2 linked regions of the Methylosinus trichosporium OB3b genome follow. The protein of the gene in region 1 binds, or shares a complex with, the protein of each later gene. Links are inferred from orthologs where the notes say so. Each region holds a gene or a part of one and is shown on either strand. Other genes may lie near its edges.

Region 1 (6,451 bases):
GACGACAGGAAGCGATGGGCGCGCATCTCGCCGCTGCGCGAGGCCCCGACCTTACGCAAGGTCAGCGACCCCGTCGCCGCGATCTGCTCCATCAGCCAGTCGCCGCTGCGCTCGACACGAATGTCGCCGACCCCAAACCCCATGACCCGCCTCCGATCCGATTCGCTCGGACCTGTGAAGCGCAAATGCAACGCTTTGGGAATCGCTTCCGTGAACTCCGTAGGCCTGCGGGGAGAGGCGGCGGCGGACGCCGTCATCTTTGTCCGACGTTTGCGCGAGCCAACGGAGCCTGCCGTCTTACCGCTCCACTGTCTGCGTCGCGTCCAGCGTCGCATCGATCCAGGCGAAGAGGCGGGGGTAAATCTCCTCGCGTCCGAGCACGAGATGGCCGGCTCCGGGAGCGAGGATGAAGCTCTTCGGCTCGTTGGCGAGATCGAACAGCCGCCGGCCGAGCGCGATCGGCACGACCGCATCCTTGTCGCCATGGGCGATCAGCAGCGGCACGCGCACCTCGCGGATGGCGAGATCGGAGCGGAACTGGTCCGCCATCAGCCAGCGCACCGGGATCAGCCCATAGCGCGCCTCGGCGACGTCGACGGCCGAGGAGAACGGCGAGTCGAGCACGAGCGCCGCGGATTCATGGGTCGCCGCCAGCGCCGTGGCGACGCCAGAGCCGAGCGATTCGCCGATCAGCACCAGCCGCCGCGCATCGGCGCCGCGGGCGAGCGCCGCGCGATAGGCGGCGTCGGCGTCGCGCATCAGCCCGTCCTGAGTCGGCGCGCCGGTGGAGCCGCCATAGCCGCGATAGGCGACGGCGAGAAAGCCATAGCCGCGCTCGATGAAGCCGCGAAAACGCGGAATGCGGTCGATCAGCGCGCCGGCGTTGCCGTGGAAATAGAGGAGGAACGGCCGCCCCTCGCGCGGCGGGGCGGCCCAGGCGACGAGAGTCTCGCCGTCCTCGGTGGAAAGACGCAGTTCGTCGACGCCGTCGAGCCCGGCTTCGATCGGCGTGACATGGCGCGAATCGGGAAGATATTGCAGGCGGCGCTGAAACAGCGCGAGCGCCGCCGTCGCCGCCAGATAGGCGGCGACGAGCAGGACAGCGGTCGCCTTCAGCGCCAGCATGCGGTCATTGTTCTCCGCCCTGCGCCTTGCTCCGCGCCTCGGCGCGCTCCTCTAGACGCAAGGCGATCCAGCCGGCGGCGAGCACCAGCGCGGCTCCGGCGATCGACGAAGCGAGGTCGAGATGCTCGGGGACGGTCCAGCCGAAGCGCTCCCAGACGGGATCGGTGACGATCAATTCGCCGGCGATCCAGCCGAGCAGGCCGGCGCCGAACCAGACGAGAATGGGAAAGCGCGACAGCGCCTGCATCAGCAGCCCCGCGCCGAACACCACGATCGGCACGGAGACGGCGAGGCCGAAAATGATCAACGGCATGGAGCCGCGCGCCGCGCCGGCGATGGCGATGACATTGTCGAGCGACATCACCGCATCGGCCATGACGATGGCGGCGACGGCGCCCCAGAGATCCTCCTTGGCGGCGACGTTGTGCTCCGTCTCGTCGATGAGCAGCTTGATAGCGACGCCGAGCAGCAGCACGCCGCCGAGCGCCTTCAGCGCCGGCAGGCCCATCATCTGAATGACGACGAAGGCGAATGCGACGCGCAGCAGCACGCCGCCCGCGGCGCCGAGCGCGACGCCCCAGCGCCGCTTGGCCGGTGGCAGCTTATGGCAGGCGAGGGCGATCAGGACGGCGTTGTCGCCGGAAAGCAGGAGGTCGATCCAGATGATCTCGAAGATTTCGAAACCGGCGGTGAACTCGCCATTCATCGGTTTTTATATCCAAGCAGCGCGCGCGGGGCGCGATCGCGCGCGATCATAGACGATCGCCGGCCGCAGGCCAGCAAAAGCGGAACGCCGGCTGGCGGCGTCCGCCGATTCTCACTTCAGGAAGACATAGATGTCGACCTCGAGGCCATCGTCGTCGCTCGTCTGCAGATCGGTGAGATATTCCTCGACGAACAGGTTTTTCGTGTCGAGGCCCTTCTCGTCGAGAAAGGCGGTGATCGCTTCATAGGTCGAATCGATCTCGGCATAGGGGCCGCGATGCTGGAACTTCAGCGCCTTGCCGGCGGGCGAGGCGCCGATCTCGACGCCGCTGTCGAGCTTGGGCTTGCCCTCCGGCGCTTTGGCGAGCGGCAGCATCGCCTCGAAATGGAAGCCATTGTCATCGGTCTCGGTGAAGGCGACGAGCGGGCGGCCGTCCGCCTTCAGTCCCGCTTTCTCGGCCGCGGCCTTCGTTTTGGCCACGGCCTCGCCCAGCGTCTTCAGCCCGTCGGTCCAGGTCCCCTGTCCGCGCAGCCGCGCCACCGGACGCGCCGGAATGTCGATCGCCTGGCCGGCGATCGGATCGACGGGCGATTCGATCGGCGGCTCGACGGTCTCCTGCGCGGCGGGCGCGTCGAGATCGAGCTTGGGCGTCGGCGCCAGCGGGCTCTCGGGCGTGGCGGGAGCTGCGGCGGACGGCGCCTGCGCCACCTGCGCGGGCGCGACGACGGGCGAATCGCCGGCGAATTTTTGCGTTGCGATATAGCCGCCGACCACGACAATGGCGACGAGCGCGGCGAGCCAACCCCAGAGGCCTTTCAGCATCTGCATGAAACTACACTCCTTTTTTGAAAAGCTCTGGCCTGGCCCGAGGCGCAGGCGCGAAAGGCGCCGACGCCGGGGGCGACGGCCTTGGCGCGTCGCGGTCGATTCTTCTATATACTCCTGCAACAGGAAATGAACGTCATCATGACCAGTCCGCTCTCCGACCGGCCGATCCACCGCATGAACGGCGCCGGCAATGAGATTCTGGTGCTCGATCTGCGCGGGGCCAGCCACGAGGTCACGGCGGCCGAGGCGCGCGCCATCGCCCGGGCGTCGGGGCTGCGCTTCGACCAGCTGATGACGCTGCATGAGCCGCGCGCGGCGGGCGCCAACGCCTTCATGCGCATCTACAACAATGACGGCTCACGCTCGGGCGCCTGCGGCAATGGCACGCGCTGCGTCGCTTTCGTCCTCGGTGAGAAGGGGGAGGGCGACGCGCTGCTGCTGGAGACCGACGCCGGGCCGATTCGCAGCTGGCGCCGGGGCGAGACGCTGTTCTCGGTCGATATGGGGGCGCCGAGGCTCGACTGGCGCGCGATTCCGCTGGCCGGCGAAGGCGCCGACACGGCGCGCGTGGCGCTGGCGCCCGCCGTCATCGGCGCGCCGGAGTTCTTCTCGGCGGTGAACATGGGCAATCCGCATGCGGTGTTCTTCGTCGAGGACCCGGCGGCGATCGCTCTCGAAGCGTTGGGCCCGCCCATCGAAACTCATCCGTTGTTTCCCGAGCGCGTGAACGTCTCCTTCGCCAGCGTGCTCGCTCCGGGCGAGATCGCGCTGCGCGTCTGGGAGCGCGGTACCGGCGTCACCAAAGCCTGCGGCTCGGCCGCCTGCGCGACTCTGGTCGCGGCGTCGCGCGCTGGTCTCAGCGGGCGAGAGGCGCGGGTGCGGCTCCCCGGCGGCGATCTCGACATCGATTGGGGCGCCGATGATCATGTGATGATGACCGGCCCGGTCGAGCTCGAATTCGTGACGCGGCTCGATCCACGCATCTTCAGCGAGCAAGAGCGTTGAGCGCGGTCGAGGTCGTCACCTTCGGCTGCCGGCTCAATGTCGTCGATTCGCAGTCGCTGCTGAGCGACGCGCGCGTAAAGGGCGGGGATCTCGTCATCGTCAACACCTGCGCGGTGACGGCCGAGGCGACGCGTCAGGCGCGGCAGGCGATCCGCCGTCTGCATCGCGAGCGGCCGTCGGCCGAGATTGTCGTCGCCGGTTGCGCGGCGCGCATCGATCCGGCGAGCTTTGCGACGATGGCGGGCGTGACGCGCGTGCTCGGCGAGGCGCAGGACGCGCCGCTCGCGCGCAGCGCTTCGGAAGGGCAGACGCGCGCCTTTCTCGCCGTGCAGAACGGCTGCGATCATCGCTGCTCCTTCTGCGTCATTCCGTTCGGACGAGGGCCCTCGCGCTCCGCCGCGCCCGCTGATGTGATCGCCGAGGCGCGGCGGCTCGTCGCCGTGGGGCGGCGCGAGATCGTGCTCACCGGCGTCGATCTCACCAGCTATCGTCATGAGGACGTCACGCTCGGCGCCCTCGCGCGCGAAATTTTGCGCGCGACGCCGCAGCTCGAGCGTCTGCGCCTCTCCTCGATCGACTGTATCGAGACCGACGCCGATCTGCTCGATCTGATGGGCGAGGAGCCGCGGCTCGCGCCGCATCTGCATTTATCGTTGCAGTCGGGCGACGATCTCACCTTGAAGCGAATGAAGCGGCGCCATTCGCGCGCCGACGCCATTCACTTTTGCGCCGAGATGCGCGACGCACGGCCCGACATCGTGCTCGGCGCCGATTTCATCGCCGGCTTTCCGACCGAGACGGAAGACATGTTCGCGCGCACGCTCGATCTCGTCGAGGAATGCGGGCTCACGCATCTGCACGTCTTCCCGTTCTCGCCGCGACCGGGGACGCCGGCGGCGCGCATGCCGCAGGTCGACGGCGCGACGGTGAAGGCGCGCGCGGCGCGGCTGCGCGCCGCGGGCGATGCGGCGCTCACGCGTCATCTCGAGGCGCAGCGCGGCAAGCGGCTGCGCGTCCTGACCGAGCGCGGCGGCCTCGCTCGCGCCGTGGATTTTACGCCGATGCGCACGCCCGGAGCGGAGCCGGGCCTGATGCTCGACATGATCGCGACCGGCCACGACGGCCGGGCGCTGATCGGCGCGCCGGCTCGGGGAGATTTCGCGTTTCGCTATGGATCGAATCCCAGCGATCGAGGTTAGCCTCTCATCGGCGACGACGGTGTGAGGCGATCATGAACACAGCCAATCTTCAGCTCGAGGGACTCTATGCAACGCTCACGGCGCTGTTCGGCGCCTTGCGCGACAAAGGACTGATGCAGCCCGAAGAGATCGACGCTCTGCTCGCCGGCGTCGAGACGCGTCTCGCTTGCGATCCCAACCGCCCGCGCGAGCTGCGCGACGCCAATATCGACGCGATCTGTTTCCCCGCCCGCTTCCTGCGCGTCGCTCTCGCGGGGGGCGCGGTCGGGAAAGACGTCCCGTTTTCGGAGCTCGCGGCGCGCGTCGGCCGCGGCAAGCCCGAGCGCGATTGAAGAGGTCGACATGCGCAGGGCGCGGCGTCGGCTCACGTCATCCGACGCGCGCGAACAGCGAGCCTGAAGGCTCGCTGTTCGAGGGGTGTGAATAGTTCTACTGCGTCATTACAAGCCCATGAACATCGGGGGAGCGTCATTGCGAGGAGCGAAGCGACGAAGCAATCCAGAGCCGCCGCGAAATATCGGAAGATGTCGCCTCACGGCTCTGGATTGCTTCGCTTCGCTCGCAATGACGAGCCCCATTTTCGCTGGGATGCATCAAAAAGATACTGCGTTTGACGCAGTAGAAATAGGATGGCCGGCAATCAATTCGTCCGCAGAATTTTATCCATCGCCTTGCCCCGCGCCAATTCGTCGATCAGCTTGTCCAAATAGCGAATCTCTCGCATGGTCGGCTCCTCGACCTTTTCAACGCGGACGCCGCAGACGACGCCCGTGATCGAAGCGCGCGCGGGATTCATATGCGGCGCCTGCGCGAAAAACGTCTCGAAGTCGGTCCGCTGCTCCAATTGGGCGAGCAGCTCTTGCGCACTATAGCCCGTCAGCCAGGAGATGATCTGATCGACCTCGGCCTTGGTGCGTCCTTTTTTCTCCGCTTTGGCGACATAGAGTGGATAAACGCTCGCAAAGCTCGTCGTATAGATCCGGTGCTTCGCCATAGGCTTCTCGTCGCCGTCAAATCGAATAGCTGAACGAATCATAAGACAGCCGGCTCAGCAGCTGATCCATGTCGCGCGCCGGCTCGGCGCAGCCGGCGGCGCCGATGACGCTCGCCGGCACGCCGGCGACGGTGACATTGCGCGGCACGGGGCGCAGCACCACGGAGCCCGCCGCGATGCGCGAGCAGGCGCCGACCTCGATATTGCCGAGAATCGTCGCGCCGGCGCCGATCATGACGCCATGTCTCACCTTCGGATGACGATCGCCGCTCTCCTTGCCGGTGCCGCCGAGCGTGACGTTCTGCAGGATGGAGACATCGTCCTCCACCACCGCCGTGGCGCCGACGACGAGTCCGGTCGCATGATCGAGAAACACGCCGCGGCCGAAGCGCGCGGCGGGATGAATGTCGGTCTGAAAAGCGTCGGAGGAGCGGCTCTGCAGATAGAGCGCGAAGTCGGTCTGTCCCTTCGTCCACAGACGATGCGCGAGGCGATGCGTCGCGATGGCGTGAAATCCCTTGAAGAAGAGCAGGGGCTCGATGAAGCGCCTGCAGGCCGGATCACGTTCGACGATCGCCTTGACGTCGGCGCGGA
Region 2 (5,322 bases), 4.1 Mb from region 1 along the record:
CGGTGACGCAGGTCTTTCCGAAGATCGCCTTCCGCGACGCCATGCTCAAATATGGCTCGGACAAGCCGGACCTGCGCAATCCGCTGATCATCGCCGACGTGAGCGCGGAATTCGCGCGCGACGATGTGAGCTTCAAGGCGTTCAAGGGCAAGGTGGTGCGCGCCATTCCGGCGCCGGGCGCCGCCGCGCAGCCGCGCAGCTTCTTCGACAAGCTCAATGATTGGGCCCGCTCGGAAGGCGCGCCGGGCCTCGGCTATATCATCTTCGACGAGGAGAATGGCGCGCTCGTCGGCAAGGGGCCGATCGCCAAATTCATTCCGCCGGAGGCGCTGGCCGCGCTCGCCGCCAAGGGCGGCGTGAAGGCCGGGGACGCTCTGTTCTTCTCCGCCGGAGAGGAGCTGAAGGCGGCCAAGCTCGCCGGCGCCGCGCGTCTGCGCATCGGCTCGGAGCTCGGCCTCTGCAAGACCGATGTGTTCGAGTTCTGCTGGATCGTCGACTTCCCGATGTACGAGTGGAACGAGGACGACAAGAAGATCGACTTCTCGCACAATCCCTTCTCGATGCCGCAAGGCGGGCTCGAGGCGCTGGAGACGAGGAACTCGCTCGATCTTCTCGCTTTTCAATATGACATCGTCTGCAACGGCATCGAATTGTCGTCCGGCGCGATCCGCAACCATCGCCCCGACGTCATGAAGAAGGCCTTCGAGATCGCCGGCTATGGCGAGGAGGTGCTGCTCGAGAAATTCGGCGGCATGTATCGCGCCTTCCAATATGGCGCCCCGCCGCATGGCGGCATCGCGCCGGGCGTCGACCGCATCGTGATGCTGCTGGCCGGCGAGGAGAATTTGCGCGAGGTGGTGCTGTTCCCGATGAATCAGCGCGCCGAGGATCTGCTGATGGGGGCGCCCTCCGAGGCGACGCCGAAGCAGCTGCGCGAGCTGCACATCCGCCTGAACCTGCCGGAGAAGGGCTGAAGCCTTACACCCCACCCCTTCCGACGAAGGCCGCGGCGCCGGCCGCCCCCTCTCTCCGCACGCGGAGAGGTGGGGAGCCCGGCGGGCTGGCGAGACTGTGAAGCGCGCCGCGAGCTCTCCTGGCCCCTCACCTCACCTCTCCCCGCACGCGGGGAGAGGAGGCGGCCGGCGCCATTGGTCGCTTCCTAGGCGCGAGCGCGGCGCGAAAACTTATCCCCAGGCGCAGGATCGCAGTCATGATCCGCGCATGATCGTGAAGCGACAACGCCGCTCCGCCCTACTCCGCGCCGAGATGGGCGAAATCCTCCACCACGCGCTCATAGACCGCGCGCTTGAACGGCACGATCAGCTCCGGCAGGCGCGACGGCGCCTCCCAGCGCCAGGCGTCGAACTCCGGCTCATGCGCACCGCCGGCGGGTCGCTCGATGTCAATCTCCGACTCCTCGCCGAGAAAGCGCAGCGCGAACCATCTCTGCGTCTGCCCGCGATATTTGCCGGTCCAGCGCTTCATCGCCTCGGGCGGCAGATCATAGCTGTACCAGTCGCGCGCCTCGCCGAGCAGCGCGACGCTGGTCACATTGGTCTCCTCGTGCAATTCGCGCAGCGCCGCGGCGAAAGGCTCCTCGCCCTCGTCGATTCCGCCTTGCGGCATTTGCCATTCATGATCGATGGCGACGGGATCGGAGCGCTTGGCGCGCCGCCGCCCGACAAAGGCGCGGCCGCGCCGGTCCAGCAGCATCACGCCGACGCAAGGGCGGTACGGCAATTCGCTCATTTGGCTCGTCCCGCGCGCGCCTCCGACACATCCACCCGCCCCGCCAGCGCGCTCACCGGGACAAGGGCGATTCCTCGCCGCTCGAGATCGCGGGCGAAATGCGAGAGCCGCGCGATAACGCCCGGCAGCGCCTCGGCGACGGCGATCGCCTGGCCGTTGCGGCGGGCCAGCGCCTCGAGCTGCGTGAGCTGCGCGTCGATCTCCTGCGGCTTCGCCCGCGCATCGATCGCGGCGTCGGCGCGCGCCGACGCGAGCCCGAGCCCGGACGCGAGGCTCGGCGCCAGCGAGCGCGGCGAGGCCCCGTCATCGATATAGAGCAGGCCGCGCGCGGCGATGTCCGCCAGCACCGGGCGCAGAGCCCCGGCCTCGGCGGTGAAGCGCGCGCCGAGGAAATTGACGACGCCGACATAGCCGGTGAAACGGCTCATCAGCCAATGCAGATCGCCGAGCGCGTCGGAGCCGGCGCGCAGCGTATGCGGCCCCGGATTCTCGACCGGGAAATCGTAAGGCTCCATCGGCGCATGCAGCAAAATCTCATGGCCGCGGGCGCGGGCGCGAGCGGCTGTCGCCTCGACGGCGGCGCCATAGGGCGCGAGCGCCAACGTCACCGCGGCGGGCAGCTCGTCGATGGCCCTGTCGGACAGGCGCGCATTGAGCCCCACTCCGCCGACGACGAGCGCGATGCGCGGCGCGCCGGCGGGCAGGCGCGCGGAGAGATCGGCGGGGCGCGCATAGACGTCCATCGGCTTGGCGCCATCCGCGCCGATGCGCGGCAGCAGCCCGTCGCTCGTCTTCTCGACGAGTCGCTTGTCGGGCGCCGGAGCGAGCTCGGGCCCGCTCTCCTCTATTTTTATGACGAGCGCGCCGGGCGCGTCGCCGCCGCCCCCACGCGTCACCTTCACGCCGGAGAAGCGCTCCATCTCGGCGATGGCCGCCGCATTACGCTCGGCCTCGGTCGGAGGCGGCGCCGGCGCGACGGGCTCCACGGGCGGCGCCTCGACGATCTTCGGCGGCTCGATCGTCTCGATGCGTGCGACGGCGAAGGGCTGGCCGTCGCCGCCGATCCTCGGCGCGACGAGCGCCGCCGCGACCGCAACGGCGCCGAGCGTCCCGGCGACGGCGAGCAGCGCGCCGCGCCCTCTTCCCGGCGCCCGCCGTGGCTCTTCCCCGCCGACGCCCAGCGGCTGGTTCAATTCGTCGGTCATCTCGTCCCCGGCCGCTGCTCGAAGCGGCGCCCCGATCGGCGAATCAGGCGGCGCCCGCCTCATTCTGGGCGTTCACGAAGCGCGCGTCGAGCGCCGTTCTCGGCGTTTCTGCGGCCGCGCGGCCGGCTCGATGCGGCCCCGTCCTTGCCGCGTCCCTGCGAGCCGAAAGGCGACGTTCCAGTTTCGAACGAAAGCTTTGTCCAATGCGGGATTCGCGCGAACGAGACCACACGCCCGCGTCATTCCGACGCGAGCAGGCCGCCCTGCTCTCTCGCGAGCGCCGACGCAAAGGCGCGGCGCGCATCTTCGCGCCCGCTCCGCGCGTGCGTGAATGGCGCGAAGAGAATGACGAGCGCGCCTCTCCCGCGACGGCGCGCCTCCGCGCCGAAATGGTGCGCGCCATGCCGCAGCTGCGCGCGCTCGCGCTATCATTATGCAGCGATCCCGATCACGCCGACGATCTCGTGCAGGAAGCGGTGGCGCGCGCGCTCTCGCGATTGGCTCTCTTCGAGGAAGGCACCAATCTCGTCGGATGGCTGTTCACCATATTGCGCAATTTCTACTACAGCGATTATCACAAGCGACGACGCGAGACCGCCGATCCCGACGGCCGCCATGCGGCGACGCTCGTCGACGCGCCGACGCAGGAGCATCTCGTCGAGCTGCTGCAGGTCGATCGCGTGCTGGCGCGGCTGCCGGCAGAGCAGCGCGAGGCGTTGACGCTCGTCGCCGTCGGCGGCTGCACTTATGAAGAAGCGGCGCTCATCTGCAAATGCCCTGTCGGCACTGTGCGCAGCCGCATCAGCCGCGCGCGTGGGGAGCTCACACGCGTCCTCGTCGAGGCGCATGATGCGCCGAGCGGATGACGACGAAAATTTTCATCGAATTTGCGGAACCGGAAGCGCGGCCGACCGGTTCTAGCAAGGATGAGCCGAGGCTCCGCGCGCGGCGCAGGCTGGCCGCAGAGCTCGATCACGTCACAAGTCGAGGAGTTGAACGATGAACGCACTGTCCAAATTCGTGATCGCCGCCGCCGTCGGCCTCGCCGCTCCGCTGGCGCCGACCGGCGAAGCGCTCGCCGGACCGGTCGGAGCCGCGGCTTCCGCCGTCGCCTCCTTCGCGCAGCCCATCGAGCGCACGCATTATTCGGGCTATGGACATCGCCACCGCCAATTCGCGCCCTCTTATTCTCATTACAGGGCGCCACGCCCCTATCCCTATCACACCTATGCCTCGCCCTATCGCTATCACGGCTATCATTCGGCGTTCCGTGGGCGCGGCTTCGGCCTCGGCTCGGGATATGGCTATGGCTCGGGATATGGCTATGGCTATGGCTATGGCTACCGGCCTCAGTATCGCTCCGTCGCGCCGTCCTATTCCGCGGCGCCCGTGAGCCCTTATTTCACCGGCTATTCGGCGGCCGGAACCGTCTCCTACCCGGTCTATCGCGTCGACCATTACAAAGTGGACTATGCGAATCCGATGGTGACCTATCAATCCGGATGCTGCGGCTGGTGAGTTCCGCGCGAGAGGAGAGCGCATGATCGACGCCGGCCCGCGCTCGCGACGGGCCGGCGTCGCTCGCCGAACGATATTCCGATAATTTCGCGCGCGTTCAGAAGTCCAAACGAGACGCGCGACTTCTTGCAGCTTGCGCCAAGCGCCGCGCGGAGCGACCGTCTACCTCGCGCTCGGCGCGAATGACGCATTCGACTGGCCGCGCATCATCGCGCCGACGATCGACCGCGCGACGCCTTCGACGATTGACGCCACGAAAAAAGGCCGCGCCCGAAGGCGCGGCCCTCCCCGCTCTCGCGAACGAAAATGTCTTACTGGAACAGGCGCAGAATCTGCTGGCTGTTCTGATTGGCGATCGAAAGCGACTGCACGCCGAGCTGCTGCTGCGTCTGCAGGGCCTGCAGGCGGGTCGAAGCCTCGTTCATATCCGCGTCGATCAGCGAGCCGACGCCCTCTCCGAGCGAATCATTCAGCGTCTTGATGAAAGCGCCCTGGGCGTCGACGGACGTCTGCGTCGCGCCGATCTTCGCCGCATAGGTCGTGAGGTCGGCGATCACCTTATCGGCGTTCGACAGCGTGTCGGCGATGGCGGTCGCAGAGCCCACATCCGTCTCCGAGAGAGCCGTGAAGTCGGTCGCCGCGCTCGAGCCGGTCGCCTGCGCCGCCTCGAGAATGCCCGAGCCGGCCGCGACCGCCGGAGACGTCCCGCCGCCGCCGATCAGCGCGCTCGCCGCCAGATCGATGGTGTTGAGGCTCGACGCCGCCGTGCCATGCGACTCCGAGTAGGAAGCGATGAAGCTGTAGGAGCTGGCGGAGCCGTCGGTCAGATTGAGGCCGTTGAAATTCGCCG

Evidence for each region.
Region 2: the proteins of dapF (region 1) and CQW49_RS19845 are in contact, whole or in part, in a solved structure (PDB 5YGU), measured with the Escherichia coli proteins. The link is inferred for Methylosinus trichosporium OB3b from one-to-one orthologs.

The regions. Positions count from the first base shown.
Region 1 is NZ_CP023737.1:50,082-56,532, forward strand. The notes cover bases 1,732-4,730. They hold dapF (diaminopimelate epimerase), read left to right. Parts: upstream 1,732-2,797; coding sequence 2,798-3,664; downstream 3,665-4,730. Other genes in these bases: CQW49_RS00220 (TerC family protein), read right to left, coding at 1,732-1,831; CQW49_RS00225 (GyrI-like domain-containing protein), read right to left, coding at 1,943-2,659; CQW49_RS00235 (MiaB/RimO family radical SAM methylthiotransferase), read left to right, coding at 3,661-4,730. Outside these bases: CQW49_RS00210 (IS4 family transposase), read right to left, coding at 1-143; CQW49_RS00215 (alpha/beta hydrolase), read right to left, coding at 298-1,125; more of CQW49_RS00220, read right to left, coding at 1,130-1,731; more of CQW49_RS00235, read left to right, coding at 4,731-4,863; CQW49_RS00240 (hypothetical protein), read left to right, coding at 4,896-5,195; CQW49_RS00245 (DUF2200 domain-containing protein), read right to left, coding at 5,504-5,857; cysE (serine O-acetyltransferase), read right to left, coding at 5,874-6,451. UniProt on the Escherichia coli protein: Involved in the succinylase branch of the L-lysine biosynthesis and in the biosynthesis of the pentapeptide incorporated in the peptidoglycan moiety. Catalyzes the stereoinversion of LL-2,6-diaminopimelate (L,L-DAP) to meso-diaminopimelate (meso-DAP).
Region 2 is NZ_CP023737.1:4,185,728-4,191,049, reverse strand. Bases 1-2,990 are described here. They hold CQW49_RS19845 (RNA pyrophosphohydrolase), read right to left. Parts: upstream 1,750-2,990; coding sequence 1,252-1,749; downstream 1-1,251. Other genes in these bases: CQW49_RS19840 (divergent polysaccharide deacetylase family protein), read right to left, coding at 1,746-2,954; aspS (aspartate--tRNA ligase), read left to right, coding at 1-974. Outside these bases: CQW49_RS19835 (sigma-70 family RNA polymerase sigma factor), read left to right, coding at 3,158-3,820; CQW49_RS25180 (hypothetical protein), read left to right, coding at 3,954-4,472; CQW49_RS19825 (flagellin N-terminal helical domain-containing protein), read right to left, coding at 4,784-5,322. UniProt on the Escherichia coli protein: Master regulator of 5'-end-dependent mRNA decay.